3 regions of the Pannonibacter anstelovis genome follow, and region 2 is predicted to be linked to each of the others. Evidence: predicted binding sites of a transcription regulator. Region 2 holds the regulator's gene; each other region holds the start of a gene.
The links. Region 2 encodes PhoB, which activates phosphate uptake and scavenging genes when phosphate is short. Its sites were predicted from a motif close to TGTCATNNANCTGTCAT; they were not measured.

Region 1: V6L75_RS06635 (arsenate-mycothiol transferase ArsC) is a predicted target of PhoB. The motif match lies at 5,118-5,134, and genes of this name have one in related genera.
Region 3: ugpB (sn-glycerol-3-phosphate ABC transporter substrate-binding protein UgpB) is a predicted target of PhoB. The motif match lies at 7,229-7,245, and genes of this name have one in related genera.

Annotation. Positions count from the first base shown of each region.
Region 1 covers NZ_JBAKBF010000003.1:287,030-296,799, reverse strand. Annotated here, with positions in the region: gene V6L75_RS06660 (sugar-binding transcriptional regulator) at 1-446, opposite strand, end outside; gene V6L75_RS06655 (PTS galactitol transporter subunit IIC) at 746-2,155, shown strand; gene V6L75_RS06650 (PTS sugar transporter subunit IIA) at 2,152-2,619, shown strand; gene V6L75_RS06645 (PTS sugar transporter subunit IIB) at 2,650-2,937, shown strand; gene ptsP (phosphoenolpyruvate--protein phosphotransferase) at 2,972-4,963, shown strand; gene V6L75_RS06635 (arsenate-mycothiol transferase ArsC) at 5,186-5,659, shown strand; gene V6L75_RS06630 (bifunctional DedA family/phosphatase PAP2 family protein) at 5,805-7,826, shown strand; gene V6L75_RS06625 (YeeE/YedE family protein) at 7,932-8,363, shown strand; gene V6L75_RS06620 (YeeE/YedE family protein) at 8,369-8,827, shown strand; gene V6L75_RS06615 (MBL fold metallo-hydrolase) at 8,850-9,743, shown strand.
Region 2 covers NZ_JBAKBF010000002.1:290,446-300,215, reverse strand. Annotated here, with positions in the region: gene V6L75_RS04205 (Hsp33 family molecular chaperone) at 1-922, opposite strand, end outside; gene argF (ornithine carbamoyltransferase) at 934-1,857, opposite strand; gene V6L75_RS04195 (aspartate aminotransferase family protein) at 1,860-3,062, opposite strand; gene V6L75_RS04190 (GcrA family cell cycle regulator) at 3,487-4,059, shown strand; gene phoB (phosphate regulon transcriptional regulator PhoB) at 4,261-4,959, opposite strand; gene phoU (phosphate signaling complex protein PhoU) at 4,997-5,707, opposite strand; gene pstB (phosphate ABC transporter ATP-binding protein PstB) at 5,747-6,544, opposite strand; gene pstA (phosphate ABC transporter permease PstA) at 6,559-7,893, opposite strand; gene pstC (phosphate ABC transporter permease subunit PstC) at 7,890-9,350, opposite strand; gene V6L75_RS04160 (substrate-binding domain-containing protein) at 9,421-9,770, opposite strand, start outside.
Region 3 covers NZ_JBAKBF010000003.1:94,398-104,167, reverse strand. Annotated here, with positions in the region: gene V6L75_RS05790 (FadR/GntR family transcriptional regulator) at 1-381, opposite strand, end outside; gene yjfF (galactofuranose ABC transporter, permease protein YjfF) at 423-1,403, opposite strand; gene V6L75_RS05780 (ABC transporter permease) at 1,400-2,434, opposite strand; gene ytfR (galactofuranose ABC transporter, ATP-binding protein YtfR) at 2,431-3,996, opposite strand; gene ytfQ (galactofuranose ABC transporter, galactofuranose-binding protein YtfQ) at 4,089-5,051, opposite strand; gene V6L75_RS05765 (Na/Pi cotransporter family protein) at 5,250-6,935, opposite strand; gene ugpB (sn-glycerol-3-phosphate ABC transporter substrate-binding protein UgpB) at 7,410-8,741, shown strand; gene ugpA (sn-glycerol-3-phosphate ABC transporter permease UgpA) at 8,811-9,695, shown strand; gene ugpE (sn-glycerol-3-phosphate ABC transporter permease UgpE) at 9,707-9,770, shown strand, end outside.

The DNA of each region.
Region 1 (9,770 bases), on a different contig from region 2:
ACGAGGCAATCGCTCTTGGAAAGCTGGCGCATGGCATCGGCCATGCGGGCAATGGTGCGCCCGCCGGCCACCCCGAGTATCATGTCCGGCGTGCTCAGCAGAATGCGGGAGAGATAGTTGCTGGCAGCAATGCCGACCGACTCGCGCCCCAGCCGCTCCGCAAGCTCCGGCTCGGAGGACTGAGCCTCCAGCGGCGGCGTCAGCACGCATTCCTCTACGCCGTAGCGCTGACTGATCCAGTCGCTGAGTGCGAGGGTTTCGGCCATTTCATGTTCGACGGAGATCTTCACCAGCCCGGTGTCACGGGCCTGTGCCAGCAGCCGGGTGACCTTTGTGCGTGAGAGGTTGAGCCGCCGGGCTACCTGTTCCTGCCCCAGTCCATGGACGTAATAGAGCCATGCGGCGAGCACGCCCAGATCGTCATCACCGGACTTGGGTCTTGCCATGTTTCCTCCCTCGAAGCTTTCGCCAGCAGCGCTGCACCACACCTTGATGATGCAGGATGGGCGCGGCGGCAACCTGAACAAATGTTCAATAGCAGCACACTTGACACATATCCACGTCCGGGTTTAGACAAAAGTGCATAAGATGCACATTTGCCCGATCCTTTGCCGGAGAAGGCGGCCGTGCATCAGGCTGACGGAAAGCGCCGCAGGCATCCTGGAGGGAGAGTGCCTGCCGCATCGAAAGCTTTCCGTCCCGGGCCTGCCCGGATTTCTGGCCGGAACCTTGGGAGGAGCAAAGCATGGATAGCCTGTTGTCAGGGCTGAAGACTGTCGTCGACGGATTGGGTGCGACGGTTCTGCTGCCGGTCATCATCTTCATCATTGCCGTGGTTCTGGGCGCTCGCCCGGGCAAGGCATTCCGCGCCGGTGTCACCATCGGCGTCGCCTTCATCGGCATCAATCTCGTTATCGGCCTGATGTGGACCAACCTCAGCGAGGTGGCTCAGGCCATTGCCACGAACACGGGCGTCACCCGTGATATCGTCGATGTGGGCTGGCCGTCTTCGGCCGCCATTGCATTCGGATCGCAGGTCGGCCTCTGGATCATTCCCATCGGCATTGCCGTCAACGTCGTGATGCTGCTCGCCGGCCTGACCCGCACGCTCAACGTGGATGTGTGGAATTTCTGGCACTTTGCCTTCGTCGGCTCACTTGTGGTCGCGGCCACCAATTCGCTCGGCATGGGCCTTGCCGCTGCCGCCATCATTGCCGTCATCTGCCTGATCTTCGCCGACTGGAGCGCCAAGGCCGTGCAGCGTTTCTATGGCCTGCCGGGCGTCTCGGTGCCGCATCTCCTGTCGGTGCAGATCCTGCCCATCGCGGTGGCGGTCAACTGGGTCATCGACCGCATCCCTGGCCTGCGCGACATCGACCTCAGTACCGATCACATTCAGGAGCGCCTTGGCGTGCTGGGTGAGCCGGTGGTGCTGGGTCTCGTCATCGGCGTGGTGCTGGGCACCATCGGCTTCTGGAACCCGGAAGACATCGCCGGCATGATCACCAAGGTGCTTAAGACCGGCATCAACCTTGCCGCCGTGATGCTGCTGCTGCCGCGCATGGTGAAGATCCTGATGGAAGGCCTGATTCCGGTTTCGGAAGCCGCGCGCGACTTCGTCCAGAAGCGCGCCGGTAACCGCCAGATCAACATCGGCCTCGACTCGGCCATTCTCATCGGCCATCCGGCGGCCATCTCCAGTTCGCTGCTTCTGGTGCCGATCGCCATTCTCCTGTCTGTGGTGCTGCCGGGTAACCGGGTGATTCTCTTCGCCGATCTGGCCGTTATCCCCTTCGTCGTGGCACTGGCCGCGCCCATCGTGCGGGGCAATGTGCTGCGCATGGTGATCATCGGCACGATCACGCTGGGCATCGGTTTTTATATGGCCGGCTCGCTCGCCCCGCTCTTCACCAAGGCGGCAGTCTCTTCCGGCTTTGCGATGCCCGCAGGCGCCTCGCAGATCACGGCCATCGGTGACGGCTTCGTTTGGCTGGCCTGGGCAACGGTGGAACTGGTGCAGGTCTTCGGCATCATCGGGCTGGTGATCCTAGGCATCTGTGCCGCTGCCGCCCTTCTCGCCCTCGTCAGCAAGCGTACCGCACTCGAAAAGCTGGCAGGCGGCGAAGATGATGCTTCCAAAGGAGCGAATGCATGACGCAATCCCTTGCAGACTGCGTGGTTGAGGACGGTATCTTCCTCAAGACGCAGGCACAGGATGCAACCTCGGTGATCGGCCTTCTGGCCGGTCACCTCAGGGACAAGGGCCTTGTTGCCGACACTTATGTGCAGGCGGTCATCGACCGGGAGAAGGTGATGCCCACCGGCCTGCCGATGGAAGACGGACTGGCTGTCGCAGTGCCTCACACTGACCCGCAGCATGTCATCCGTTCCGGCATTGCCATCGCCACGCTGGCGGCACCTGTTGCCTTTGCCAGCATGGATGACCCGGACAATCAGCTGGCCGTGCAGGTGGTCTTCGCTCTGGCACTGAAGAGCAAGGATGAACAGATCGGCATGCTTCAATCCATCGGCAGACTGCTGCAGGATGGGGCGCGAATCCGCAAGCTGATCGAGGCATCCGACCCGCAGGACGCACGGGCGCTGCTGAACGCAGCCTGAGGAACGCAGAAGAACAACAGGAGGAAACTGATGGCGCAGACCAAGACCGTTCTCGTGGCATGCGGCACCGCCGTCGCCACATCCACCGTGGTGGCCAACAGCCTGGAAGAAGCCATGGCCGCCCGTGGCATCCGCATCGAGACCCGTCAGTGCAAGGCAACCGAGGTGCCCAGTCTGATCGATCAGGCCGATCTCGTCGTCTCCACCACGCCGCTGCCGCCCAACCTGCCCAAGCCCGCGATCGTCACCCTCGCCTTTCTGACCGGCATTGGCCGGGAAGCAGAAATCGAGAAGATCGCCAAGATCCTCGCAGGTTGAGCGGACGCAAAGATCAGAAGACGGAACAGGACCGATGGAGACGATGAAGCGCGTGCGCGTTGGCGTCGAGGGGGGATTGCATGCCCGTCCGGCTGCCGAGCTCGTCCGCCTTGCCAAGGGCTTCGAGGCAGAGATCGTGATCGGTGCCGGAACGCAGACCGCTCCGGCCCGCTCATCGCTGAAGCTGCTGCTGCTGGGCGTGAAGGAAGGTGACGAGGTAGAGCTGCGCACCAGCGGACCGGATGCCGCCGAAGCGCTGTCCGCCATCTCCGGGTTTCTCTCAGGCGGCGCCGCGCATGAAGCGGCTGCACCGTCTGCTTCTATAGCCAGCGGCGCCTCCCAGGCACCAGCCGGGGAATTCGCACTTGCCGCTGGTGAAAGGCCCGCGGGCGCCCTCAAGGGCATCGGCACGGGTGGCGGACCTGCCATCGGTCCGGTGTTCCATTTCATCCAGCCCGCGCTGGAGGCTCCTGCAGGCCCCACCCCGCCGGAAGCCCGCAGCGCAGAGCTGGAGAAAGTTGAGGGTGCCCGCGTCCGGCTGCTTCGGCAGATCCATGAGGACGCCGCCCAGGCCGCTTCCCCGCAGGCCCGCGACATTCTGACCGCCATCGCCAGCCTTGCAGAAGACGCAGACTGGGCGGCAGCCATTGCCGCCCATGTGGCTGACGGTCAACCGGCCATCACCGCCATTCTGGCCGCCGGCCGCGAGACAGCGCAAGCGCTCGCCGCCCTTTCCGATCCTTACGCCCGCGCCCGCGCCGAAGACATGGATGCGGTGGCCCGGCTGCTGGCACTTGCCGTCAACGGCTTGAAACCTGTGTCTCTTGCCGATTGTCCGGAAGGGGCAATCGTCGTGGCGGAAGATCTGACGGCGCTGGAAATTGGCTCTGCAGACCTGCGCCGCACCGGTGGCCTCATCTGCCGCAATGGCTCGGCCACCAGCCATGCGGCCATCCTTGCCAAGGCTTTCGGCATTCCCGCCGTCTTCGGTGTTGCTGATCCGGAGAACAAGCTCGCCGCAGCACGGACGGTAGCGCTCGATGGCACATCGGGGCTGGTCTACCCGGACCCGTCATCGGATGTCGCGGAGACCTTCAAGGCACGCTGCGCGCAGGCCCGAGCCGAGGCAGAGCGGCTCTCCGCGCTCCGGGATGTTGCGCCGGTCACGCGCGATGGCACACCGGTCATCGTGGCCGCGAACATCGGCTCGGTGAAGGACATTGAGCTGGCAAAAGAATATGGCGCCATGGGCGTCGGCCTGATGCGCACCGAATTCCTGTTCCTCGGGCGCACCGCCCTGCCGGATGAGGAAGAACAGTTTTCCACTTACCGCACGGTGCTGGAGGCGTTCCCCGGCCATCCGGTGGTGATCCGCACCCTCGACATTGGCGGCGACAAGCCGGTGCGCGGCATTTCGGTGCCGCAGGAGGAAAACCCCTTCCTTGGCCTGCGCGGCATCCGGCTCTGTCTTGCCAATCCGGCCCTGTTCAAGGTGCAGCTGCGGGCGCTGCTGCGCGCGGCCCCTTATGGTGATCTCAAGGTGATGCTGCCCATGGTCAGCGATCCGGCAGAAATCGAAGGAACCCGCCAGCTCATCGCAGTCTGTGAAGCCGAACTGACAGCAGAGGACAAGGCTTTCGGCAGCTTTGATCTCGGCACCATGGTGGAAACGCCGGCCGCCGCGCTCATCGCTCATGACCTCGCGGCAGTGACAGCCTTCTTCTCCATCGGCACCAATGATCTCACACAGTATGTCATGGCTGCCGACCGGATGAACCCGTCCGTCGCCAGCCTCTGCCGGACGAACCATCCGGCTGTTCTGCGCGCCATCCGCATGGTGGCGCAAGCGGCACAGGCGCATGGCATCTGGTGCGGCATCTGCGGCGAGGCAGCCTCCGATGCAAGCCTGCTTCAGATTTTCCTCGATGCCGGCGTGCGCGAGCTCAGCATGGCTCCAGCCTCCATCCCCCGCATCAAGCAGGCCATCGGCGCTGCCACCCTCTCCTCCCCGCCTCAGACCCCCTGAGGTCAGACGCCACCTGCCCCGGAAGACCGCTTCCGGGGCATTTTTCTTTTGGGCACTGTTCAGAGCCCGGACATCGTCTGGCTATCAGCCGGCGGGATGGTGCTGAACTCATCCTGCTCTGCCGCACCCTGTCCGGGTTTGCACGGACTGCCGCTGTCACACGTCCGTAGTGTCATCTGACTAAACAGGCGCCCAAGGGGCGATGATTCGAAGAGGCCTGGAATGACCCCGTCGACTGTGCTTTTCGTTTGTCCGGACAACGCCCTTCTCGGGCCGCTGGCCGAAGCTTATCTGAACAGCCTTGCGCCGCAGGGGATCCGTGCCTTTTCCGCCGGGCCCAATCCGCGCGGGGCGCTGCATCCGCTGGTGCGACGCCTGCTGCAGGATCATGGGCTGGACGCGCAGGGCCTTGAGCCCAAGAGCTGGGACATCTTCATGCTGCCCCATGCGCCGCAGCCCGACCGGGTGGTGGCGCTGACGGACAGTGTGGCTGGCGGGCATCAGCCGGATTGGCCGGGTAACCCGCGCCGTACCCTCTGGCAGGTGGCGGCCTGCGAGGCTGACAGCCGTCCCGAAAGCCTTGCCGCCTGCAGCGAGTATTTCCGCCGTATCCGCCGCTGCATCGACCAGACGCTTGCGCAGCAGACACCGCCCGTGCACCGGCAGGCGCAGGAGCTGCTTCTTGCATCTTGCTGAAACCGCATGCACCTTGCCGAAACTTTCTGGTGCTAGATACCTGTTGAGCACATAGGCCGATACTTATATGCAGGCGGCTCCGGTACGCGAAACCCAAGACCTTTCGCGCCAGCCTTAAAGTGTTGCGATCAGGTGGAAGCCGTTCTTGACCGAGTATCTCAATCAGATCGTCACGTTCCTGGGGGATAACCCCGAGCTGGCCGGGCTCATCTGCTTCCTCATCGCCATGGGCGAGGCCCTTTTCATTGTCGGCCTCTTCGTGCCCAGCACCGTGGTTCTGGTCGGTGCGGGCGCGCTCGCCGGGCTTGGCAAGCTCGATCCGGTGTCGATCTTCATCTGGACCACCCTCGGCGCCATTGCAGGCGATGCGATTTCCTATTGGGTCGGCTATTTCTACAAGGACCGGCTGCGCAATGTCTGGCCGCTGTCCCGCTACAAGAGCATCATGGAGCGCGGCGAGGCCTTCTTCCGCCTGCATGGCGGCAAGAGCGTCTTCATCGGCCGGTTCGTGCCGGGGGTGAAATCCGTCGTGCCGGGCATTGCCGGCATGGTGGGCATGGACGCCTGGTACTTCACCTTCGTCAATGTCACCTCTGCCATCGCCTGGGCTGTCTCGCACCTCGGACCCGGCTTCATTGCCGGCACGGCGCTGAGTGCCATCGGTGAGGTCAGCGGCCGCCTGGCGGTGATGCTGGGCGTGCTCTGCGTCATTCTTTTCGTCGTGATCATGCTGGGCCGCTGGCTCATCCAGATCATCATGCCCCTGTTTGCAGGCACTCACGGCGCAATCATCGGCTGGTTTGCCCGCCGTCCTGGCGCCGTCTCGCAGTGGGTGGCCCGCTCCTTCGATCCGCAGCATCCCCGCTCCACCGGTATGCTGGCATCGGCGCTCCTGCTGATCATCACCATGCCCGCCTTTTTCTGGCTGGTGACGCAGCTGACGCCGGGCGACAGCCTGACCCAGGCGGATCTGGCGATCCGCAATCTTTTCGAGAGCCTGCGCTCGCCGCTGGGTGACCGCATCCTCGTGCCCATCACCATGCTCGGCGATGGTTTTCTGCTGACAATCTTTGCGCTTCTGGTTGCGGCCTATCTGTTTGGCCGCAAGGCCTGGCGCCGGGGCACCGGCTTCCTCATCGCCGTCAGCACCACGGCCCTGTTCGTGCCGCTGATGAAGGCTCTCGTCGTGCGTGACCGGCCCAATGCCTTTGGCGATGGTGTGCACGGTTTCAGCTTCCCGTCCGGCCACACGACGGTCACCACCGTCATCTTCGGCATCATTGCCGTGCTGATTGCTCATGAGCGCTCGGCCTGGTCCAAGGCCGGCATCTTCACCATCACCGCCATCTATGTGCTGACCATGGCCTTCTCCCGGGTCTATCTCGGGGTGCACTGGACCAGCGATGTGCTGGCAGGCCTGCTGTTCGGCACCGCCATGGTCGCCGCCTTTGCCTTCGTCTTCGGCCATGTCCACAACGAAAAGGTGGGCCGTGGCGTGCTGGCGGCCATCGTGGCAAGCGCCTTCGTGGTCTTCGGCGGCTGGCACATCACCCGCAACCTGCCTGCAGCCCTAGCAACCTACAGCCCTGTGGCGAGCGAGCAGGTGCTGGGCGAAGCGGAATGGCTGGACAGCGGCTGGACGCGCGTGGCACCGCGCCGCATCGGACTCAGCGGTGATGATGAAGAGCCGTTGATTGTTCAATATGCCGGAGACCTTGGCGCCCTTGCGGGCCGGCTGGAACAGGAGGGCTGGCAAAAGGCTCCGGCCTGGACCGTAAGGTCTGCAGCCGGTTTCATCGAAGGCCAGACGAGCGCAGAAGTTCTGCCAGCCCTGCCGCGGACCCATTATGGACGCTATGCCGCCCTGGTGATGATCCGCAACAGCAATGCGCCTGACAAGAAGGACGATATCCGTCAGGTACTGCGCCTGTGGCCGACAAGCTTTGTTGTCGGGAGCGGGAATGGCGTCACCCCTCTTTATGCTGGCGGCATCATTTCTGAAGAGATCCTGCATCCTCTGGGAGAGTTTTCCGCCCCCAAGACGGAACAGGCCGCGCCTTCGGCGGACCGCAATCCCTTCCTGCAGTTGCCCGGGGCGGCTGAACGTCAGCGCCCGGATGGATCTGCGGTAACGCTGATCCCTTCTCTGCCTTTGACGGCACAGTAGTTTCATTTAATTGAAAATACGTCTTGGCATGGGCCGGCTAGTTTCTTATGTATGAAACAAGCGGCTGTTTTCGGCCGCCTTCAGGCATATGAAGAGAGGGTCAGAATGCCAACCGAATTCACGCCGCTCCTGTCTCTTGCAGGGGGCGCACTCATCGGTCTTGCCGCCGTTGCCCTGATGGCCGTACATGGCCGCATTGCCGGAATCACCGGCATTCTGGGCGGATTTCTGCCGGGTTCGGGCGAAAGTGACCGGGGCTGGCGCATTGCCTTCATCGCCGGCATGATCGCCGCTCCCATCACCGCCATGGCCGCGACCGGCAGCATGCCGCAGATCAGCGTACCGGTGTCCACACTTGCACTGGTGGCCGGCGGATTTCTGGTAGGCATCGGCGCCACCTTCGGCTCCGGCTGCACCAGCGGCCACGGGGTCTGCGGCCTGTCGCGCCTCTCCGCCCGCTCCATCGCTGCCACGCTGACCTTCATGGCCACCGGTGCAGTCACCGTCTTCCTTGTCCGCCATGTCCTCGGAGGCTGAGGCTCATGCTTATTGTTTCTGCCTTTGTGATCGGCCTCGTCTTTGGCCTCGGCATCCTTCTGTCAGGCATGGCCAACCCGGCCAAGGTCCTGAACTTCTTTGACATTGCCGGAACCTGGGACCCCAGCCTTGCCTTTGTCATGGGCGGCGCCCTGACCGTCACCGCCATCGGCTATCAGATCCTCTTCCGCAAGGGCGGCGCACCGCTGCTGGCCCCGCGCTATCTGGTGCCAACCCGCAAGGATATCGATTTGAAGCTCACCGGCGGCGCGGCCGTCTTTGGCATCGGCTGGGGCCTGTCCGGTTTTTGCCCTGGCGGCCTTGTGCCCGCGCTCGGGCTTGGCCAGAGTGAGCCGTGGATCGCCTTTGCTGCCATTGTTGCGGGCATGCTGGCTGCCCGTGCCATTGGCACGCTGCAGAGGCAGCCAAAGCTGATGCATTCGAAGCTGGCATCCGGCAAATGACCTGAGACCTCAGGAGAACACCATGAGCACGCAGTCCTATCCGGTTGACATGACGGTGAGCCCTGAGGTCACCGCCTTCTTTGATCCGCTGACCAACACCATCAGCTATGTGGTGAAGGACCCGGCTTCCGAGGCCTGCGCCATCATCGACAGCGTCATGGACATCGACTATGCCGCCGGACGGATCAGCTATGTTTCGGCTGACCAGATCATCCGCTTCGTCGAGGAGAACGGCCTCAGGGTAGAATGGCTGATCGAGACCCATGTCCACGCCGACCACCTGTCCGCCGCGCCTTACATCCAGGGCAAGCTGGGCGGAAATCTGGGTATCGGCAGCCAGATCACCGTGGTGCAGGAAACCTTCGGCAAGATCTTCAACGAAGGCACCGAGTTCCAGCGCGACGGCAGCCAGTTTGACCGGCTGTTCGAGGACGGGGATGCCTATCAGGTCGGCAGCATGACCTGCTTTGCCATCTACACCCCCGGCCACACGCCGGCCTGCATGACACATGTGATGGGCAATGCCGCCTTTGTGGGGGACACCCTGTTCATGCCCGACGGCGGCTCGGCCCGTGCCGATTTTCCCGGCGGGGATGCGGGCACGCTCTATGATTCCATCCAGAAGGTGCTTGCCCTGCCGGATGAAATGCGCCTGTTCATGTGCCACGACTACGGCCCCAATGGCCGCGACATCCAGTGGGAGACCACCGTCGGTGAGGAAAAGGCGCATAACATCCATGTGGGCGGCGGCAAGACGCGCGAGGAATTCATCGCCTTCCGCACGGCCAGGGATGCCGAGCTTGACATGCCGAAGCTGATCATCCCCTCGCTGCAGGTCAACATGCGCGCCGGCCAGCTCCCTCCCGCAGACGAAAGCGGCAAGACCTTCCTCAAGGTTCCGGTCAACGGGCTTTGAGGGGGAGCCCCGGTTCCAACCTCAGGG
Region 2 (9,770 bases):
TGCCGTCGACAACCATCTCCGCCTTCTCCTCTTCGGAGAAGCTCTGGAAGATGCCTTCGATCTTCTCGCGCGAGCAGCGGCAGCGGTCAGCGATAGGCTGGGCGTCATAGAGGCGCACGCCGCGCTCATGGAACAGGCGGAACAGCAGCTCCTCGACCGGGATGTCCGGATCGGTCAGCTCGTCATCGCGCACGGTGCCGGTGAGGCTGCGGGCCTCGGTCCAGGCATCGTCCTCATCAATGCTGTGCTCTTCAGCCCCTTCCGGCATGTCTCCGGGATGGAGATCGGCCTGACGCATGCGCTCCGGCGCTTCGGGCAGAAACTGCACCAGAATGCCACCGGCAGTCCATTGCTGGCTGGGAGCCTCACCCTCGCGGCGGGTGAAGAGACGGCCAACGGCAAGGCGCACTTCGGTCGGGATCTGTTCGGAACGGGCGAAGTAGCGGCGGGCCACCTCTTCCAGCGAAATGCCGTCCAGCTCCACCAGTCCCTGATAGCGCTGCATATGCTTGCCCTGGTCGATGGTCATCGCCAAATGGCCACGGCCCAGAAGCGCGGCCGCATCGCCATGTTCCCCTGCCCCGCCCGGCGCGAAGGCTTGCGGCTCGAAACGGGCATAGGCGCGGATGGCATCGGGTGAGGAGAAATCCACCACCAGCATGTTCACCGGACCGTCGGTCTGGGTCTGCAGCGTGAAGCGGCCTTCGAACTTCAGCGAAGTGCCGAGCAGCGCCGTCAGCGCGATGGCTTCGCCCAGCAGGCGGGCCACCGGGGCTGGATAAGCGTGCCGGTCAAGGATTTGGTTCAGGATTGGGCCAAGCGCGACGGCGCGCCCGCGCACATCAAGCCCTTCAACGGAGAAGGGCCGGACGGCATCGGTGCCCGCAGGCGTCACGCCATAGGATGCAAGATCAAGTGCCACGTTTTACGTCCTCAAAGGCCGTTGAAGCACCAGGCCAGAATGCCCTTCTGGGCATGCAGCCGGTTTTCGGCCTCGTCAAAGACCACAGAATTGGGTCCGTCCATCACGTCCGACGTCACTTCCTCGCCGCGATGGGCCGGCAGGCAGTGCATGAACAGGGCATCCGCATGGGCTTCCGCCATCAGCCGCTTGTTGACCTGATAAGGGCTCAGCAGGTTGTGACGGGTCGCCTCGTCATCATCCCCCATGGAAACCCAGCAGTCGGTGATGACGCAATCGGTGCCCTTCACGGCGGCGAAGGGATCATCGGTGACGATGATCGAGGCGCCTTCCGCGCGTGCAGCTTCAATGAGCGCGGGCGGCGGGGCCAGTTCCGGCGGCGTCGCGATGCGCAGCTCGAAGTCCATGCGCGGAGCAGCATGCACCCAGGAGGCCAGCACATTGTTGCTGTCGCCGGTCCAGGCCACCGACTTGCCCTTGATGGAGCCGCGATGCTCTTCAAAGGTCATCAGATCGGCCATGATCTGGCACGGATGCGAACGTTTGGTCAGGCCATTGATGACCGGAACGGTGGCATTTTCCGCCAGCTCGGTCAGGTCATCGTGATTGAGGATGCGGATCATGATGGCATCAACGAAGCGGGACAGCACCCGGGCGGTGTCGGCGATGGTCTCGCCCCGGCCCAGCTGCATTTCCGCACCGGTCAGCATCAGCGTTTCACCGCCAAGTTCACGCATGCCCACATCAAAGGAAATACGGGTGCGGGTGGAGGGCTGCTCGAAGATCATCGCCAGCACCTTGCCGGCCAGCGGGCCTTCACCACGGCGGACACCGTTGCGCTCTGCCTTCAGCTTGCGCCCGAGGGCCAGAATTCCGCGCAGTTCCTCACCGTCAAACTGCGTCAGATCGAGGAAATGACGCCCATTCGCAGACATGTTCACACCCCATCCCCTTCCTTGGCCAGACCGGCCTCCACGGCCGCTGCGGCCGCCTCGATGCGGGCCACAGCCTCGCCGATTTCCTCATCCGTGATCGTCAGCGGCGGCAGGATGCGCAGCACGTTGTCGCCGGCAGGAACCGCCAGCAGCCCATTGGCACGCACCTTCGCCAGCACATCCGTATTCGGACAGGCACATTTGATACCAAGCATCAGGCCGCGCCCGCGGACATCCTCAAACACCTTGGGATGAGCGTCGATGACGGCGGCCAGCCGCTGTTTCAGCAGCAAGCCCTTGCGCTGCACTTCTTCCAGGAAGCCGGGCTCCAGAACGACATCCAGCACTGCATTGCCCACAGCCATGGCCAGCGGGTTGCCGCCGAAAGTGGTGCCATGTGTGCCGGGAACCATGCCGGCGGCAGCGGCTTCCGTAGCAAGGCAGGCACCCATGGGGAAACCACCGCCGATACCCTTGGCAACAGCCATCAGGTCCGGCGTGACCCCCGCCCATTCATGGGCAAAGAGCTTGCCCGTACGGCCAACGCCGGTCTGGATCTCGTCGAAGATCAGCAGCAGGCCTTCGGCATCGCAGATCTCGCGCAGCTTGCGCAAGAACTCTGCATCCACCTCGCGCACGCCGCCCTCACCCTGAATAGGCTCGATGCAAAGCGCTGCGGTGGTGGGGCCGATGGCCGCCTTCAGCGCGTCCAGATCGCCGGTCTTGACCTGGTCAAAACCCGGCGCCTTGGGGCCGAAGCCTTCCATATATTTAGCCTGACCGCCCGCCGCGATGGTGGCAATCGTCCGGCCATGGAAAGCGCCTTCAAAGGTGATGATGCCTATCCGCTCCGGGCGGCCATTGACGTAATGATAGCGCCGCGCCGTCTTGATGCAGGCTTCCATTGCCTCAGCGCCGGAGTTGGAAAAGAACACCCGGTCCGCAAAGGTCGCATCCACCAGCCGCTGGCCAAGCTCTTCCTGCCCTGCAACCTTGTAGAGGTTGGAAATGTGCCACAGCTTCTCGGCCTGCGCCTTCAGCGCATTGACGAGATGGGGATGGGAATGACCAAGTGCATTCACCGCGATTCCCGACCCGCAGTCGAGAAAGCGTCGCCCGTCAGCGGTCTCCAGCCAGACGCCTTCTCCGCGGACGAAATCCAGGTCCGCCCGTGCGTATGTGCCGAAAAGTGCCGACGCAGTCATTTCCCTTGCTCCTTCAGGTAGTTAAGCGCGCCTTCCGCATAGGGTTCATGCCAGGGCGTCTACCATCAACGGGTTCTCAAAACGAACTGTGCCGCCCTCACAGGCGGCACACCGAACAAGGACCGTTTATACAACGGTCTTGCCTATGGGTGTCAATGCAAATGGCGCATTTCCGCCATTACCGCAGATGGTAAAAGTCAACCCCGGTTATCTGGGGAAAAGTCGTTTCGTCCCCGGTTCATGTTTGCCCCCAACTTGCCTCGCCTTCGCCGCCCATTGTAGTGTCCAACCAGTCGGATACGACATGTCGTGCTGTAGTTCACCAAATCATACTGGATATGGCCACTAAGGCGCGGATCACGCGTGCCTTAATTCATGGTTAATGCGTAAAATTCTACAGCCGCAAACGTACGGGGTGCGACAGATGAGCTGGACTGACGAACGCGTAGATCTCTTGAAGAAGCTTTGGACGGACGGTCTGAGCGCGAGCCAGATTGCTGCCGAGCTTGGCGGTATCACGCGCAACGCTGTCATCGGCAAGGTGCACCGCCTGGGCCTGTCAGGCCGGGCGAAGACTACTGCACCAGTCGCCAAGCAGCGCCGCCCGCGCAGCGCAACCGCGCCGGTGACGGCCACTGCCGTGCCGCAGCAGACCACGGTGCAGGCAACTTCTACCATCCGCACGCCTTCGGCTGCCACGCCGCAGCTGCGCGGCGCCACTGCGCTGAAAATGGCCCCGCAGGAAGATGTGGCCATCGAAGTTGAAGCCGCACCGCTGGCCGAGCTGGTACCTTTCACGGAGCGCGCGACGATCCTCACCCTCACCGAGCGCACCTGCAAGTGGCCGATCGGTGATCCGTCCTCGCCGGACTTCTATTTCTGCGGACGCCATTCCGAGCCGGGCGTGCCCTACTGCACGCACCATTGCCGTGTTGCCTACCAGCCGGTCAACGACCGCCGCCGCGCCGCGCCGGACAAGAAGGCCCTTCGCGGCTGATTTTCGAGGGGGCCAACCAGCACCCCACCGGCTCCCTCACCCAATCAAGCCTGCCCGTTGCGGCAGGCTTTTTTGCTGCCTGGAAGTCCGGGGTATTTGTTGAGCGGCTTAGAACGCCGGCGCAAAAGTGGCGTGCTTTTCCAAAAGCCAAAAGGCCCGCATGGATGGCGGGCCTTTCCAGACTAATTGCAGCAGAGCGGATCAGCTCGCCACGGCGAACTGGTCGTTGAAGGCATAGCCGGCACCGCGAACGGTGCGGATCGGATCCTTCACCTTGCCCTTGTTGATGGCCTTGCGCAGGCGGCCGACATGAACGTCGACGGTGCGCTCATCCACATAGACATCATGCCCCCACACGCCATCCAGCAGCTGCTCGCGGGAGAAGACCCGGCCGGGAGAGGTCATGAGGAACTCCAGCAGGCGGAACTCGGTCGGCCCCAGGTGGATTTCCTTGCCATTGCGGCGGACGCGGTGGGTTTCCTTGTCGAGCTCCAGGTCACCGGACCTCAGCATGGTGGACACCACTTCCGGCCGGGCCCGGCGCAGGATGGCGCGCACGCGGGCCATCAGCTCAGGGATCGAGAAGGGTTTCACCACGTAGTCATCGGCGCCGGTGGCAAGGCCGCGGATACGCTCCGCCTCCTCACCGCGTGCCGTCAGCATGATGATCGGCAGGCGTTCGGTTTCTGACCGGGCGCGGACACGGCGGCACAGCTCGATGCCGGAAAGTCCCGGCAGCATCCAGTCCAGCAGCAGAAGGTCCGGCTGCGTTTCCCGCAGCCGGATCTCGGCGTCATCTCCCCGGTCACAGGAGTCCACGTCGTAGCCTTCCGCTTCCAGATTGTAGCGCAGCAGAAGGCTAAGTGGCTCTTCGTCTTCAACGATAAGAACCTTGGGCATGGCAATATGCTCCGGACGTCACTTGCAGGCAGGCAGATCAGGCGCCTTCGTTTTCGGCAATACCCATCTCGTCAATCTTCCGGCGGGCTTCCAGCAGCTGGTCCCCTGTCACCATGAAGTAGACATTTTCGGCGATGTTGGTGGCATGGTCACCAATGCGCTCGATGTTCTTGGCACAGAACAGCAGGTGCGCGCACTGGGTGATCTTGCGCGGATCTTCCATCATGTAGGTCAGCAGTTCGCGGAACAGCGAGGTGTAGATCGCATCCACTTCATCGTCGCGCTCGCGCACGGCTTTGGCAGCTTCTGCATCACGGCCCGTGTAGGCGTCCAGCACCGACTTCAGCTGGCCCAGCGCCAGTTCGGACATGTGTTCAACACCGAAGGCCGCCTTCTTGGAATTGAAGACACCGTCGATGGCAATGACACGCTTGGCGATGTTCTTGGCAAGGTCTCCAACGCGCTCCAGATCGTTGGCGATACGGCCAGCGGCCATGATCTCGCGCAGATCCTGCCCCATCGGCTGGCGCAGAGCGACGATGCGGATGAATTTCGCTTCGATCTCCTGCTGCATCTCGTCCAGCTTGGCATCGGCCTGAACCGTGGCCTGTGCCTTGGCCAGATCATGGGTGAGCAGCGCGGTGACTGCATCATTCACCAGCTTCTCCGCCAGACCGCCCATTTCGGCGACCCGGCCGGCCAGGGCGCGCAGTTCCTCGTCATACGAGCTAACGGTATGCTCGGACATGTCGTGTTCCTCTCAAATTCTCGAGCGCAAGATCCAGTATCAGCCAAAACGGCCGGTGATGTAATCCTGCGTGCGCTTGTCCTGCGGGTTGGTGAAGATGTCCTGCGTCGCGCCTTCCTCGACCAGATTGCCGAGATGGAAGAAAGCCGTGCGCTGGGATACACGGGCAGCCTGCTGCATGGAGTGCGTCACGATCACGATGGTGAAGTTGGCACGCAGCTCGTCGATCAGCTCTTCGACCTTGGCAGTTGCGATCGGATCAAGGGCCGAGCAGGGCTCGTCCATGAGGATCACTTCCGGGCTGACGGCGATGGCGCGGGCAATGCAGAGGCGCTGCTGCTGGCCACCGGAAAGACCCGTACCCGGACCATCAAGACGGTCCTTCACTTCGTTCCACAGACCTGCCTTCTGCAGCGAGGCAGAAACCACTTCATCGAGCTCCGCCTTGTTGCGCGTCAGCCCGTGAATGCGCGGGCCGTAGGCCACATTCTCGTAGATCGACTTGGGGAACGGGTTCGGCTTCTGGAACACCATGCCGACCTTGGCGCGCAGCTGCACCGGGTCGACCTTGGGGTCGTAGATGTTCTCACCGTCGATCAGAATGTCACCCTCGACGCGGCAGATGTCGATGGTGTCGTTCATGCGGTTAAGTGTGCGCAGGAAGGTGGACTTTCCGCAGCCCGACGGACCGATGAAGGCGGTCACGGAACGGGGCTGAATCTTGATGTCCACGTCTTTGATGGCGTGCTTGTCGCCATAATAGACCTGAACCTTCTGGGCGACGATCTTGGGTTCTGCGTGGGTCACGCCGTTCTCCACATTTGCGCTGACATTCATCGGTAATCCCTTTCTTACCAGCGGCGCTCGAAGCGGCGGCGCAGGACAATGGCAACCAGGTTCATTACGATCAGGAACACCAGCAGTACGATGATGGCTCCAGAGGCCCGCTCGACGAAAGCCGGATCACCGCGCTGGGTCCAGTTGTAAACCTGCACGGGCAGAGCGGCTGCCGGGTCGAAGAAACCTTCCGGCGGAGCTGCCGGGAAGCTCCGGACGAATGACACCATGCCGATCAGCAGCAGCGGCGCGGTTTCGCCAAGAGCCTGAGCCAGACCGATAATGGTGCCCGTGAGAATGCCCGGAGCTGCAAGAGGCAGGACGTGGTGGAAGATGGACTGCATCTTGGAGGCACCAACGCCCAGCGCGGCATCGCGAATGCTCGGAGGAACAGCACGCAGCGCCGCACGGGTAGCGATGATGATCGTGGGGATCGTCATCAGCGTCAGAACCAGACCGCCAACCAGTGAGGCAGACTGCGGCAACCCGACGAAATTGATGAACACAGCCAGGCCAAGGATACCAAACACGATGGACGGTACCGCAGCGAGGTTGGAGATGTTCACCTCGATCAGATCGGTAAACCAGTTTTTCGGTGCAAACTCCTCGAGATAGATCGAGGCGGCAACACCAATCGGCACGGCCAGCACGAGCACGATCAGCATCATGTAGGTTGAGCCGATGAGTGCAATTCCAAGGCCAGCGGCTTCCGGCCGCAGATCTGATGCATCGGGGCCAAAGAAGAAGTCCCAGTTAAATCCTACGCTCATCAAACCAGAAGCACGCATTTTGTCTGCAAGCTGCAACTGCTCAGGAGAAATGTTGCTGTCCAGCTTTGCGCTTTCCATCGTCACACGGCCCTTGAAATAGCCGTCGACGCGGCCATTGGCAAAAGCCTTGAACGAAATGGTCTGTCCGACGAGCTGCGGGTCTGCAAGCACCATGTTACGCAGCGTGGCGGGCGCCTCCTTCGAGACGAGGTCAAAGATGTCCTTGGCGGACATGCCACCCGTATCGATGCCATCACGCTTGAGTGTCTCCAGCAGAGACTTCTGGATCAGATTGCCGTAGCCAACCGTGCTGACCTTCTTCAGGTCTTCAAGATCCCTGTTGCCGGCCTTGTCGAGAACAGAAGCATCCAGCGTCACGTCAATCGTCACGAATGTCTGCCTGAACGCAGCAAGACCGCTGGCCAGAACTGAAGAAAGCAGGATGACGAGGGACAACAGGCCAATTATGACGGCCGCCATCCCATACATCCGGAACCGGCGCTCAGCGGCGTTTCTGCGTCTCGTTCGCGCGTCCGGATTGTAAATCGACTTGAATGAAGCAGTATCGACGCTGGTCATTCGTATTGCTCCCGGTATTTGCGCACGATGTAAAGAGCGACGACATTCAGTCCAAGTGTGAAAACAAAGAGTGTCATGCCCAGAGCAAAAGCGACAAGAGTTTCCGGTGACGCGAATTCTGTATCGCCAGTCAACTGGCTAACAATTTTCACTGTCACCGTTGTCATCGCTTCGAAGGGATTGAGGCCAAGTCTGGCAGCTGCGCCTGCTCCCATGACCACAATCATCGTCTCGCCAATTGCGCGGCTCGCGGCCAGCAGGATGGCGCCAACAATGCCGGGCAATGCCGCAGGCATCACAACCTGGCGGATCGTCTCGGATCTTGTAGCCCCGAGGCCATAAGCACCGTCACGCAGTGACTGCGGTACGGCATTGATGATGTCGTCTGACAAGGAAGACACGAACGGGATCAGCATGATGCCCATAACGAGACCGGCTGTCAGCACGGAGGAAGACGAATTGCCGAGGCCCATGGGCTGGGCGAAATAGTCACGCAGGAAAGGCCCGACAGTGATCAGGGCAAAGAGGCCGTAAACAATGGTCGGAATTCCCGCAAGCAATTCGAGCAGTGGCTTTGCAACACCGCGTACAGGCCTGGATGCATATTCCGACATGTAAATTGCAGCGTAAAGGCCAACTGGCACCGCGAAAAGAAGTGCTACCAACGAGACATAGAACGTACCCCAGAGCAGCGGAATAATGCCAAGCTCTGACCCGCCACGGAACTGCGGGTTCCAGACTGTACCGAAGAAGAAATCAAGCGCCGGGTACATCTGGAAGAAATTATAGGTCTCGAACACGAGAGAAGAAACAATACCGAAGGTCGTGAGAACAGCGACCAGAGATGCTGCAAGCAGCATGGAGCGAGTGAACTGTTCGGAGACGTTCCGGGCGCGGAACTCAGGCTTGATCCTGAGGACCGAGAAGACGAGCCCTGCGACAGCCATTGCGATCACTGCAATGGTCATCAACATGCGCGACGTGTTGGTCATGGACCGGTAGGTTTTGGCAATCTCGAAGACATCAGCGCGCACATCAGAGCCAAGAGCGACGCCAGCGTCGGCCATGCGGCTACGGATACTGCTGAGATCCCCGCGCATCTGGGCAATGTCTGCCTCTGAAAGCGTCCCGCGCTCGCTCAGAACCTGCAGGCCTCCGGCAATCTTGCGCACGTCAGTCATGACGAGGGTCAAGTCTGACGAGTTCTCAGAGGAAGCTTCCGGAAGGCTGCCTGATGCGGCGTTCTCGATCAATACGGGGGAGATGAACAGCCAGGCCGCCATCAGCACCAATGCGGGCACCGCCGTAAAGAGAAACACGACTGTACCATAATGGCCGGGCAGCGAATGCAGCTTCCGCTTGTCACCACCGGTAAGAGCAATCGCGCGGCTTCTGCCCGCGAATGCACCAGCGAGAGCAAGCGCGACGATTATGAGAAGGAGGACACCGAGGCTCATGAGCTATCCAATCCACAGAGCAAAGGGTGGCGCTGGTGCGCCACCCTGATCTTCCATCGGCTCGAAGCGCTTACTTGAGCGGACCCATCACGACTTCGTCAGCAACGGCCTTCTGAGTCGCAGCCAGTTCCGGGTCGGAAACGAGGCCGTACTGAGCGAGCGGGCCATTCGGGCCTGCGATATCGTCGGAGACGAAGAACTCAACGTACTCCTTGAGGCCCGGGATCACGCCGATGTGCGCCTTCTTGACGTAGAAGTACAGCGGACGGGAAACCGGGTACTCACCCTTGGCAATCGTCTCGACGGACGGCAGCACGCCACCCATGGTCGCAACCTGGAGCTTGTCGGTGTTGTTCTGGTAGAACGACAGGCCGAACACGCCAATGCCCTGCGGGTTTGCGGCAACGCGTGCGAGCGTCT
Region 3 (9,770 bases), on a different contig from region 2:
GGCACTGGCATTCATGGCTGCCATTGAGGCTGCAGCCGGTTCCAGCGCCAGCCGCACATCCGAGAGGTGATTGAAGAGGGCCGCGTCGACGCCCTGGCTGAAATGCCAGCTGAGAACATCCCCGTCGAACAGGTTCCAGAACTTGCGGTCTGTCACCTTGGTGCCGATGCGGGCGCGGGCCTGCACCATGCCTTTGGCAGCCAGCGTCTTCATAGCCTCGCGCAGCACGGTCCGGGACACCTGGAACCGCTCGGCCAGCTCATTGTCACCCGGCAGAACCGCACCCGAGGGGTATTTCCCTTCCACGATTTCACGGCCCAGCACATCCACCACGCGCCCATGGCTGTTGCGCGGGGAGAAGCTTGCGATACTGGGCTCCATCACGTTCATGTCCGGTTCCCAAGGCCCTCCGGGGGCCTCCTCTAGCTGGTCTGATGCATGCGCCTGTCCGCTCCGCCGGTAAACCAAACCAGGCTCTTCTGCAACAAAATGAAAGCGAAGAGCAGCAATCCGATGACGATCTTGGTCCACCAGCTCGAAAGTGAGCCGTCGAAGATGATATAGGTCTGGATCAATCCCATGATCAGGACCCCGGCAAAAGTTCCCGCGACATAGCCGCTGCCGCCGGTCAGCAATGTGCCGCCGATGACGACAGCGGCAATCGCGTCCAGCTCCACGCCCACCGCCGCCAGCGAGTAACCGGCAGAGGTGTAGAGTGAAAAGACGATGCCTGCGAGGCCCGACAGAAAGCCGGACAGGGCGTAGACCTGTACCGTGGTGCGGCCCACAGGCACGCCCATCAGCCGGGCGGTCTGCACCCCGCCGCCAAGGGCATAGACATTGGTGCCGAAACGCGTGCGGTGGGCGAGGAAGATACCGGCAGCCACAGTCAGCAGCATCAGTCCGCCGATCAGCGTCAGCCGGCCCTTGCCGGGCAGGCGGATGAACATGTCCTGCAAGGTTCCATAGAACTCATGGGTGACGGGGATGGATTCGGTCGACAGCACGAAGGCAAGCCCGCGCGCCAGAAACATGCCCGCAAGCGTGACGATGAAGGCGGGCATGGCGAGTGCATGGATGATGCCGCCCATGGCGGCCCCGAAGGCCGATGTCAGCGCCAATACCAGCGCGAAGGCCGCCAGCGGGTGTACTGACGTGTCGCGCAGCAGCACGGCCAGCAGCACGCCGGTGAAGGCGATCACCGAACCTGCGGACAGGTCAATGCCGCCCGAGAGGATGACAAAGGTCATGCCGACGGCGGCAATGCCGAGAAAGGCATTGTCTGTCAGAAGGTTGCCTGCAACGCGGGTCGACAGCATGGCCGGATACTGCGTGTAGCAAATCACATAGGCCAGCACGAAGACAGCAAGCGTGATGAGCAGGGGAAGCTGGCGGGATGTCATGGCTTGGACAGCTCCCTCGTGGCGGTGTTTTCCGGCTGGCGGCGCAGCACGGTGAAGAGGCTCTGGACGGCGGGGGACTGGATCAGCAGGATCACGATGATGATGCTGGCCTTGATCACCAGATTGAACTCCGGCGGGAAGCCGGAGATCAGGATGCCGGTGTTGATCGACTGGATGATGAGTGCGCCAAGGGCGGTGCCAAACAGGGTGAAGCGCCCGCCGAGCAGCGAGGTGCCGCCGATGACGACGGCCAGAATGGCGTCCAGTTCCAGCCACAGCCCGGCATTGTTGGCATCGGCGCCCCGGATGTCGGCGGCGGCGATGATTCCAGCCACCGCGGCCGCAAAACCGGAGATCATGTAGACGGCGACAATCAGCACTCCGGCATTGACACCGGCGAGGCTGCTGGCGCGGCGGTTGATGCCGACGGCCTCGATGAGAAGGCCAAGGGCGGTGCGGCGCACCAGAAGTGCTGCAATGAGGGCGGCTGCCAGCCACAGCACCACCGGCATGGGCAGGCCGAAGAGCGAGCCACTGCCGACGAAGATCAGCCCCTCATGGGTGAACGTCAGGATGGTGCCTTCGGTGATGAGCTGGGCGATGCCACGCCCGGCCACCATGAGGATGAGGGTGGCAATGATCGGCTGGATGTTCAGCAGCGCGACGAGAATGCCGTTCCACAGCCCGCAAGCCAGACCAATCCCAAGGGCAACGGTGATGGCCGTGACCGCGCTGCCGCTGCTGGCCACCGTTGCCGCTGCCGCCGCGCCGCAAATCGCCATGACCGCGCCCACCGACAGGTCGATGCCGCGCGTGGCGATGACCAGCGTCATGCCGATGGCCAGCAGGGCCACCGGTGCGCCGCGGTTGAGAATGTCGATCAGGCTGCCGTAGAGCCGCCCGTTGGCAATGCCGATGTCGAGAAAGCCGGGAAACAGCAGGGTGTTCAGAGTCAGAACCACGGCAAGCGTGATTAGCTGCGGGGCAAAGCGCCGGCCAATGCCGCCAGCGGCCTCGATAAAGGGCGTCATTCGGCAGCTCCTCTGGCCTGATCATGAGCGGGCACATGTCCATGTCCGGCCTCTGCGATGGCCTGCATCACCTTGTGCGGGGTCACGTCCTCTCCTGTCAGTTCGGCCACATGCGTGCGGTCGCGCACCACGATCACCCGGTGGCTGTAGACCACCAGCTCCTCCAGTTCGGAGGAAATCACCAGCAATGACATACCTCTGGCGCAAAGATCCTCGATCAGGCGGATGATCTCCGCATGGGCGCCCACATCGATGCCGCGTGTCGGCTCGTCAAGGATCAGGAACTTCGGGTTGAGCGCCAGCCAGCGGGCGAGGAGTGCCTTCTGCTGATTGCCGCCGGAAAGCTGGCCGATCGGCTTTTCCCGGCTGGTGGTGCGGATATCGAGGGCCTTGATGTATTTGTCGGCGAGTGCCACCTGCTCCTTGCGTGGTACAGGCCGCATCCAGCCGCGCCGCGCCTGCAGCGCCAAGGCAATGTTCTCGCGGATCGAAAGCTCGGCGATGATGCCGTCATGCTTGCGGTCTTCCGGGCAGAAGGCAAAGCCTTCGGCAATCGCCTGACGCGGCGAGCCGAGTTTCAGCACCCGCCCGTCCATCCGTGCTTCGCCCGTATCGGCGGGGGCGGCGCCGAACAGAACTTCAGCGGTTTCCGTGCGGCCGGAGCCGAGCAGGCCGGCCATGCCCACCACCTCACCGGGATGGACAGAGAGGTCGAAGGGGGCAACATGACCCTTGCGGCCGAACTGGCGGAACTGCAGCGCAGCTTCGCCTTCCGGTGCCGTGTGAACGGCCCGCTCCCGCGTTTCGGCCTCCAGATCTCGCCCCAGCATCAGCGCCACCAGATCAAGGCGGGGCAGCTCAATGGCGGAGCGCGTGGCAACCTTGCGGCCATTGCGCAGGATCGTCACCGTGTCGCAGATCTCATAGACCTGATCCAGGAAGTGCGAAATGAAGACGATGCCGAGGCCGCGCGCTTTCAGCCCGCGCACCGCGTCGAACAGCATCTTCACTTCCTGGGTATCGAGGCTGGCGGTAGGCTCGTCCAGAATCAGCACCTTGCCGGAAAGATCTGCCGCACGGGCGATGGCGATGATCTGCTGCACGGCGACCGGATAGGCCGACAGGCTGCGCCGCACGTCGATATCAAGCCCGTAACCGGCGAGCAGCACCTTGGCGCGTGCTTCCATCTCGCGGGTGTGGACCATGCCGAAGCGCATGGGCTGGCGGCCGAGAAAGAGGTTCTCGGCCACCGTCAGGTTACCGAGCAGATTGACCTCCTGATAGACGGTGCCAATGCCCATGGTCTGGGCATCCAGCGTGTCGCGCGGGTCGATCCTGCGGCCTTCCAGCAGGATGTCGCCCCGGTCGCGCCGGTAGGCGCCGGTCAGGCATTTCACCAGCGTGGACTTGCCTGCGCCATTTTCGCCGAGCAGGGCATGCACCTCGCCCGCTTGAAGGGTAAAGTCCACGTTGTCGAGGGCGAGTGCGCCGGGAAAGGATTTGGTGATGCCGGCAGCCTGCAGCAGATGCGGCTGCCCGGTCTGGAAATGTCTGTCTGTCACGGCGCAGCTCCGCAGGCATTGGCCGCCGAAAGGGCGGTCAGAAGCTTGGGACCGGCAGGAGGGTTTCTGCCGGTCCCCTGATCAGGACCGGCTCAGTAGCCGAGGTCCTTCTTTTCTTCGTAGACCTTCTGCGGGTCGTCAGCCTTGGTGTAGAGCTTCGATTCCGTCTGGATGAACTTCGGCGGCATGGTGCCGTCCTTGCGGAAGGCTTCCAGCGCATCGAAGGCTGGCCCTGCCATGTTCGGTGTCAGCTCCACGGTGGCATTGGCTTCACCGGCTGCCATGGCCAGGAAGATATCCGGCACGGCGTCGATGGAGACGACGAGAATGTCTGTGCCCGGCTTAAGGCCCGCTTCCTTGATGGCCTGGATGGCACCAACGGCCATGTCGTCATTGTGAGCATAAAGCGCACAGATGTTCTTGCCGCCATCTTCCGCCTTGAGGAAGCTTTCCATCACTTCCTTGCCCTTGGTGCGGGTGAAGTCGCCGGTCTGGCTGCGGATGATCTTCAGGTTGTCATGCCCGGCGAGTGCCTGCTCGAAGCCCTTCTTGCGGTCAATGGCAGGCGAAGAGCCGGTCGTGCCCTGCAATTCCACCACATTGCACGGCTTGCCGTTCACTTCCTTCACCAGCCAATCGCCAGCGACAGATCCTTCATGCACCAGATCGGACCCGACAGCCGTCAGGTACAGGTCCTTGTCGCTGTCGACCATGCGGTCGAGCAGGATGACCGGGATTTCCGCTTCCTTGGCTTCCTTCAGCACAGCGTCCCAGCCGGTGGCGACGACAGGTGCGAGCAGGATGGCATCAACGCCCTGTGCGATGAAGGAGCGCAGCGCCTTGATCTGGTTTTCCTGCTTCTGCTGGGCATCGGCAAACTTCAGGTCGATGCCGCGCTGTTCCGCCTGCTGGCGGGTCAGGGTCGTTTCGGCAGCGCGCCAGCCGGATTCAGATCCGATCTGCGAAAAGCCGACTGTCAGCGCCATCGCTGAGGTTGAGGCAAGCGCGACCGTTGCGAGCATCGTCATGCCCGCCAGAGCTGTCTTCAATTTCATTGGTTCCTCCCAGAACACGAATGGCCGTGGCCGGAAGTCAAAAAATCATACTATATTATTATTGTAAAGATGGTGTTTGAGGCACAATGCAACATTGCATTGTGCATGTGCGAAAACACGCAGCGCCAGCTGTCTGTGCGATGCGGACAATTCTTTGAAATGTATGAGGATTCTGAGGGGTAGAGGCGCCGGCTCTCCTCAGGCCGGCTGCTCCTGCATCTGGCTGTTGCGCCCCGCCAGGCGGCTTTCGAGGATCAGCCCCTGTTCGGCGAGGATAGGATGGGCGACGGTGACCAGCAGGGAATTGATCTCCTTGAAGGCCCGCACCAGTTCCAGATGCATGTTGGAGGTGGCCATGCTTGCCGGGTTGCCCGTCTGCAGCCGCTTGAGGTGGCGGTTCTGGCTGTCACGCTCCAGCTTGCGCAGGACTTCCTTTTCACGCATCAGCTGCTCGGCTGAATCGATGTCGGCGGAGATCAGCACGTTCATCGCCATCTGCATGTTGGCCAGAACCCGCTCGTGCAGGCGGGTGATCTCGGCCCAGCCTTCGTCGGAAAAGCGCAGGCCGAGCCGGTTGCGTTCTTCGGCCAGCGGCAGCAGCATCTTGGCGATGATGTCGCCGATATGCTCCAGGTTGATGGCAAAGTTTGTCAGCTCAATGCTGCGCCGGGCATCTTCCCGCTTCAGCTCGCCCCGGTTCACCTCGGCAATGAAAAGCTTGATCTCGGTGTGCCGCCGGTTGACCTCTTCATCAAGGGCACGCAGCGCAGCAATCTGGCCGTCCTGCGCTCCGGCGAGAAGGTCGATGACCGGCCGGTACATCTGTTCCACGGTTTCGCCCATCAGCAGAAGCTCGCGCTTGGCCGAAGCCAGGGCGAGGCTGGGGATCCTGACGGTAGAGCGGTCGAGCGCGGAACGCGGGCGCGTCTGCACCGGATCTGCCACCACCGGCGGGCGGGGCAGAAGCAGCGCCGTCAGAGCCTGCATCGGCCCGGTAAACGGCAGTGCCAGCGCCAGCAGCGCGGCGTTGAACAGAACATGGGCGTTGACGATGCGGCTTTCCGGAGCCGCGCCGAGCCAGTCCAGCGGAGGTCTGGCAGCCCACAGCGCCAGCAGTGCGGCACCGGCGCCAATCGCCCTGAAGACAAGATTGCCCATGGGGATGCGGCGCGCCTCGATGCTGAGCCCGCGCGTCAGCCACACGGCGATAAGCCCTGCGCCCAGATTGGCACCCAGAACCATCGGCAGGGCCGCATTGAACGGCAGCAGGCCCGCGCCGGCAAGGCTGGCGAGCAGCAGCACCATGGCAACGGAGGAATGCATGGCCCAGGTCAGCAATGCGGCAAGGGCGAAGGCGGTGAGCGGGTCGCCCTGCAGATAGGTGATCACCGCCGGCAATGCCTCGCTGTGGCGCAAGGGTGCGGTCGCCTCACCGATCATCTTCAGGGAAAGCAGCACGAAACCGATGCCCAGAATGATGCGGCCCAGCTGCCGCACCTGTCGGGCCTCGAACTTCAGGAACAGCACACAGCCGGTCAGCAGCAGCAGCGGAATGAGTTCGGACAGATCGAAGGCTAGAATGCGCACCACCAGTGCAGAACCAAGGTCCGCCCCCAGAAGCGCAGCAAGACCCATGGAGGCACCCAGCAACCCGCTGGCGGCAAAACCTGCGGCCAGCACGGCCACGGCGGTAGAGCTTTGCAGCAGGACGGCCAGGAACATGCCGGCAAGCGCCATACCGAAGCGTCCACCCTTTGCCTGCCTCAACGCATCGCGCAGGGCAGGACCATGCGCCCGCTCCATACCGGTGCGCACCATCCGCACCGCCCAGAGCAGAAGCATGACGGCAGCCGCCAGATGCAGAATGACAAGAAAGGGATGCATGACGTCTCCAGGATTACCTGCCGGGAGGAAGGACTGGCTGCATATCTGCGGCTGCCGATCATCCCCGCCAGCCTGCGTTGATAAGCCAGAATGACGGAATTGATAAGGCACGCGTGAAGAAATGTCGCGGAATTGTGCGAATCTGACAGGTGGAATTAGATAAGCTGGCAAAACAGTTGATGGCGTTGGGCTGATGGATGGGGACTCTGGGGTCGAGTTCAGCGGCCGCTGCCCGCCTTTGTTGCCCGTGTGACAGAAGCATTGCACAGGGGGCGTTGTCCTGCTCATTGAACTGTCGTACAACGTTCATATGAGCGACATATGCCGTTCATATGAACATAATAAGAAGCGCGGGGACAAACACAGACTGCAGCCGGAAAGTCCGTCTTTCAGGCCCGGTTCGAGTGTTCCAAGCGCTATGCGGAGCCGGACTCGTGGAGCGGGGGCGGTTCCTTGTTAGGGAGCAGAAAACCAATGGCTAAGCGTCATATCGCAGCCGGCCTCTTTGCCGCTGCCGCCCTCATGGGCACCTCCGCCGCCTCTTTCGCGGCCACGGAAATCACCTGGTGGCATGCCATGGGCGGTGAACTGGGCCAGAAGCTCGAGGAAATCGCCACCAAGTACAACGCCACGCAGAGCGAGTACAAGGTTGTCCCGACCTACAAGGGCAGCTACGCCGAGACGATGACGGCCGCAATTGCCGCCTTCCGCGCTGGCCAGCAGCCGCACATCGTTCAGGTGTTCGAAGTCGGCACCGGCACCATGATGGCTGCCAAGGGCGCCGTCTATCCGGTCTACCAGCTGATGGCTGACGCTGGCGAACCCTTCGACCCGAAGGCCTTCCTCCCGGCAGTTGTCGGCTACTACACCGACACGGACGGCAACATGCTGTCCATGCCGTTCAACTCCTCGACCCCGGTGCTCTATTACAACAAGGACGTCTTTGCGAAGGCCGGCCTTGATCCGGAAACCCCGCCGAAGACCTGGGAAGAGCTCGAAAGTTTCTCCAAGAAGATCATGGAATCCGGCGCTGCCAAGTGCGGCTTCACCACAGCCTGGGTTTCCTGGGCACAGACCGAAAACTTCTCCGCCTGGCACAACCTGCCGATTGGCACCCTGGAGAACGGTTTCGGCGGTCTTGGCACCGAGCTGACGCTGAACGGCGAGACCCAGGCCCGTCACTGGGGCAACCTGAAGAAGTGGCAGGACGAGGGCATCTTCCAGTACGGCGGCCCGGCCGGCGGCAATGACGCTCCCCCGAAGTTCTACTCGCAGGAATGCGCCATCTACATGAACTCCTCGGCTGCCCGCGCTGCCGTGAATGCAAACGCCAAGGACTTCAAGGTCGGCGTCGGCATGCTGCCTTACTACAGCGATGTTCAGGGCGCTCCGCAGAACTCGATCATCGGTGGCGCCACCCTGTGGGTGCTGCAGGGCAAGCAGGCGGAAGAGTACAAGGGCGTTGCCAACTTCTTCAGCTACCTCGCCTCGCCGGAAGTGCAGGCCGAGTGGCACCAGTTCACTGGCTACCTGCCGATCACGCAGGCTGCCTATGACCTGTCGAAGGAGCAGGGCTACTACGAGAAGAACCCGGGCGCCGACGTCTCCATCAAGCAGATGACGCTGAACGCCCCGACGGTCAACTCCAAGGGTCTGCGCTTCGGTAACTACGTCCAGATCCGCGCGATCATCGACGAAGAATTCGAGCAGATGCTCAGCGGTTCCAAGACCTCGCAGCAGGCTCTCGATGACCTCGTCAAGCGCGGCAACGAACTCCTCCGCGAGTTCGAGGCAGCCAACAAGTAAGCCGGAAACGGCAGGCAAGCCCGCGCTTCCCGCGCGGGCTTGCTTCTTTTTGCGTTCAGGGTGGGACCCATGCAGACAAAACGCGCCATCTTCCCCAACAGGCTGCTGCCCTATCTTCTTGTGGCACCGCAGCTTGCCATCACCGGCGTCTTCTTCCTCTGGCCGGCAAGCCAGGCGATCTGGCAGTCGTTTCTCAGGGAGGACGCCTTCGGCTTCAAGACCACGTTCGTCGGGGTGGATAACTACATCCGGCTGCTGGCAGATCCCACCTATCTGAATTCGCTCTATGTCTCGGCGATTTTCGCCGTTTCGACGGCGCTGCTGTCGCTCGGTCTGGCTCTCGTGCTGGCCGTGGCCTGCAACAGTCTGATCCGCTCGCGCAATGTCTATTCCACCCTGCTGGTCTGGCCCTATGCGGTGGCTCCTGCGGTGGCGGGCATCCTGTGGTGGTTCATGTTCAACCCGTCGATCGGCATCTTCCCCTATCTGCTGCATGGGCTTGGTTACAGCTGGAACCACAGCACCAGCAAGGTGGACGGGATGATCCTTGTCATCCTTGCCGCGAGCTGGAAGCAGATTTCCTACAATTTCATCTTCTTCCTGGCGGGGCTTCAGTCCATTCCCCAGTCGCTGCTGGAAGCGGGGGCCATTGATGGCGCCCGCCCGGTGAAGCGCTTCTTCACCATCGTGCTGCCGCTGCTTTCGCCCACCACCTTCTTCCTGATGGTCGTCAATTTCGTCTATGCGATGTTCGACACCTTCCCGGTGATTGATGCGACGACCAAGGGCGGCCCGGCGCAGGCGACCAATATCCTTGTCTACAAGGTCTATTCCGATGGTTTCGTCGGCCTCAACCTTGGCTCCTCGGCGGCTCAGTCCGTCATCCTGATGGCGATCGTCATCGTGCTCACCATCATCCAGTTCCGCTTCATCGAGCGGCGCGTGGCTTACTGAGAGAGGCGCAAATGGTTGAGAACAAACCCTGGCTGACCGTCCTCACGCATCTTGTTCTGCTGACGGGCCTCTTCA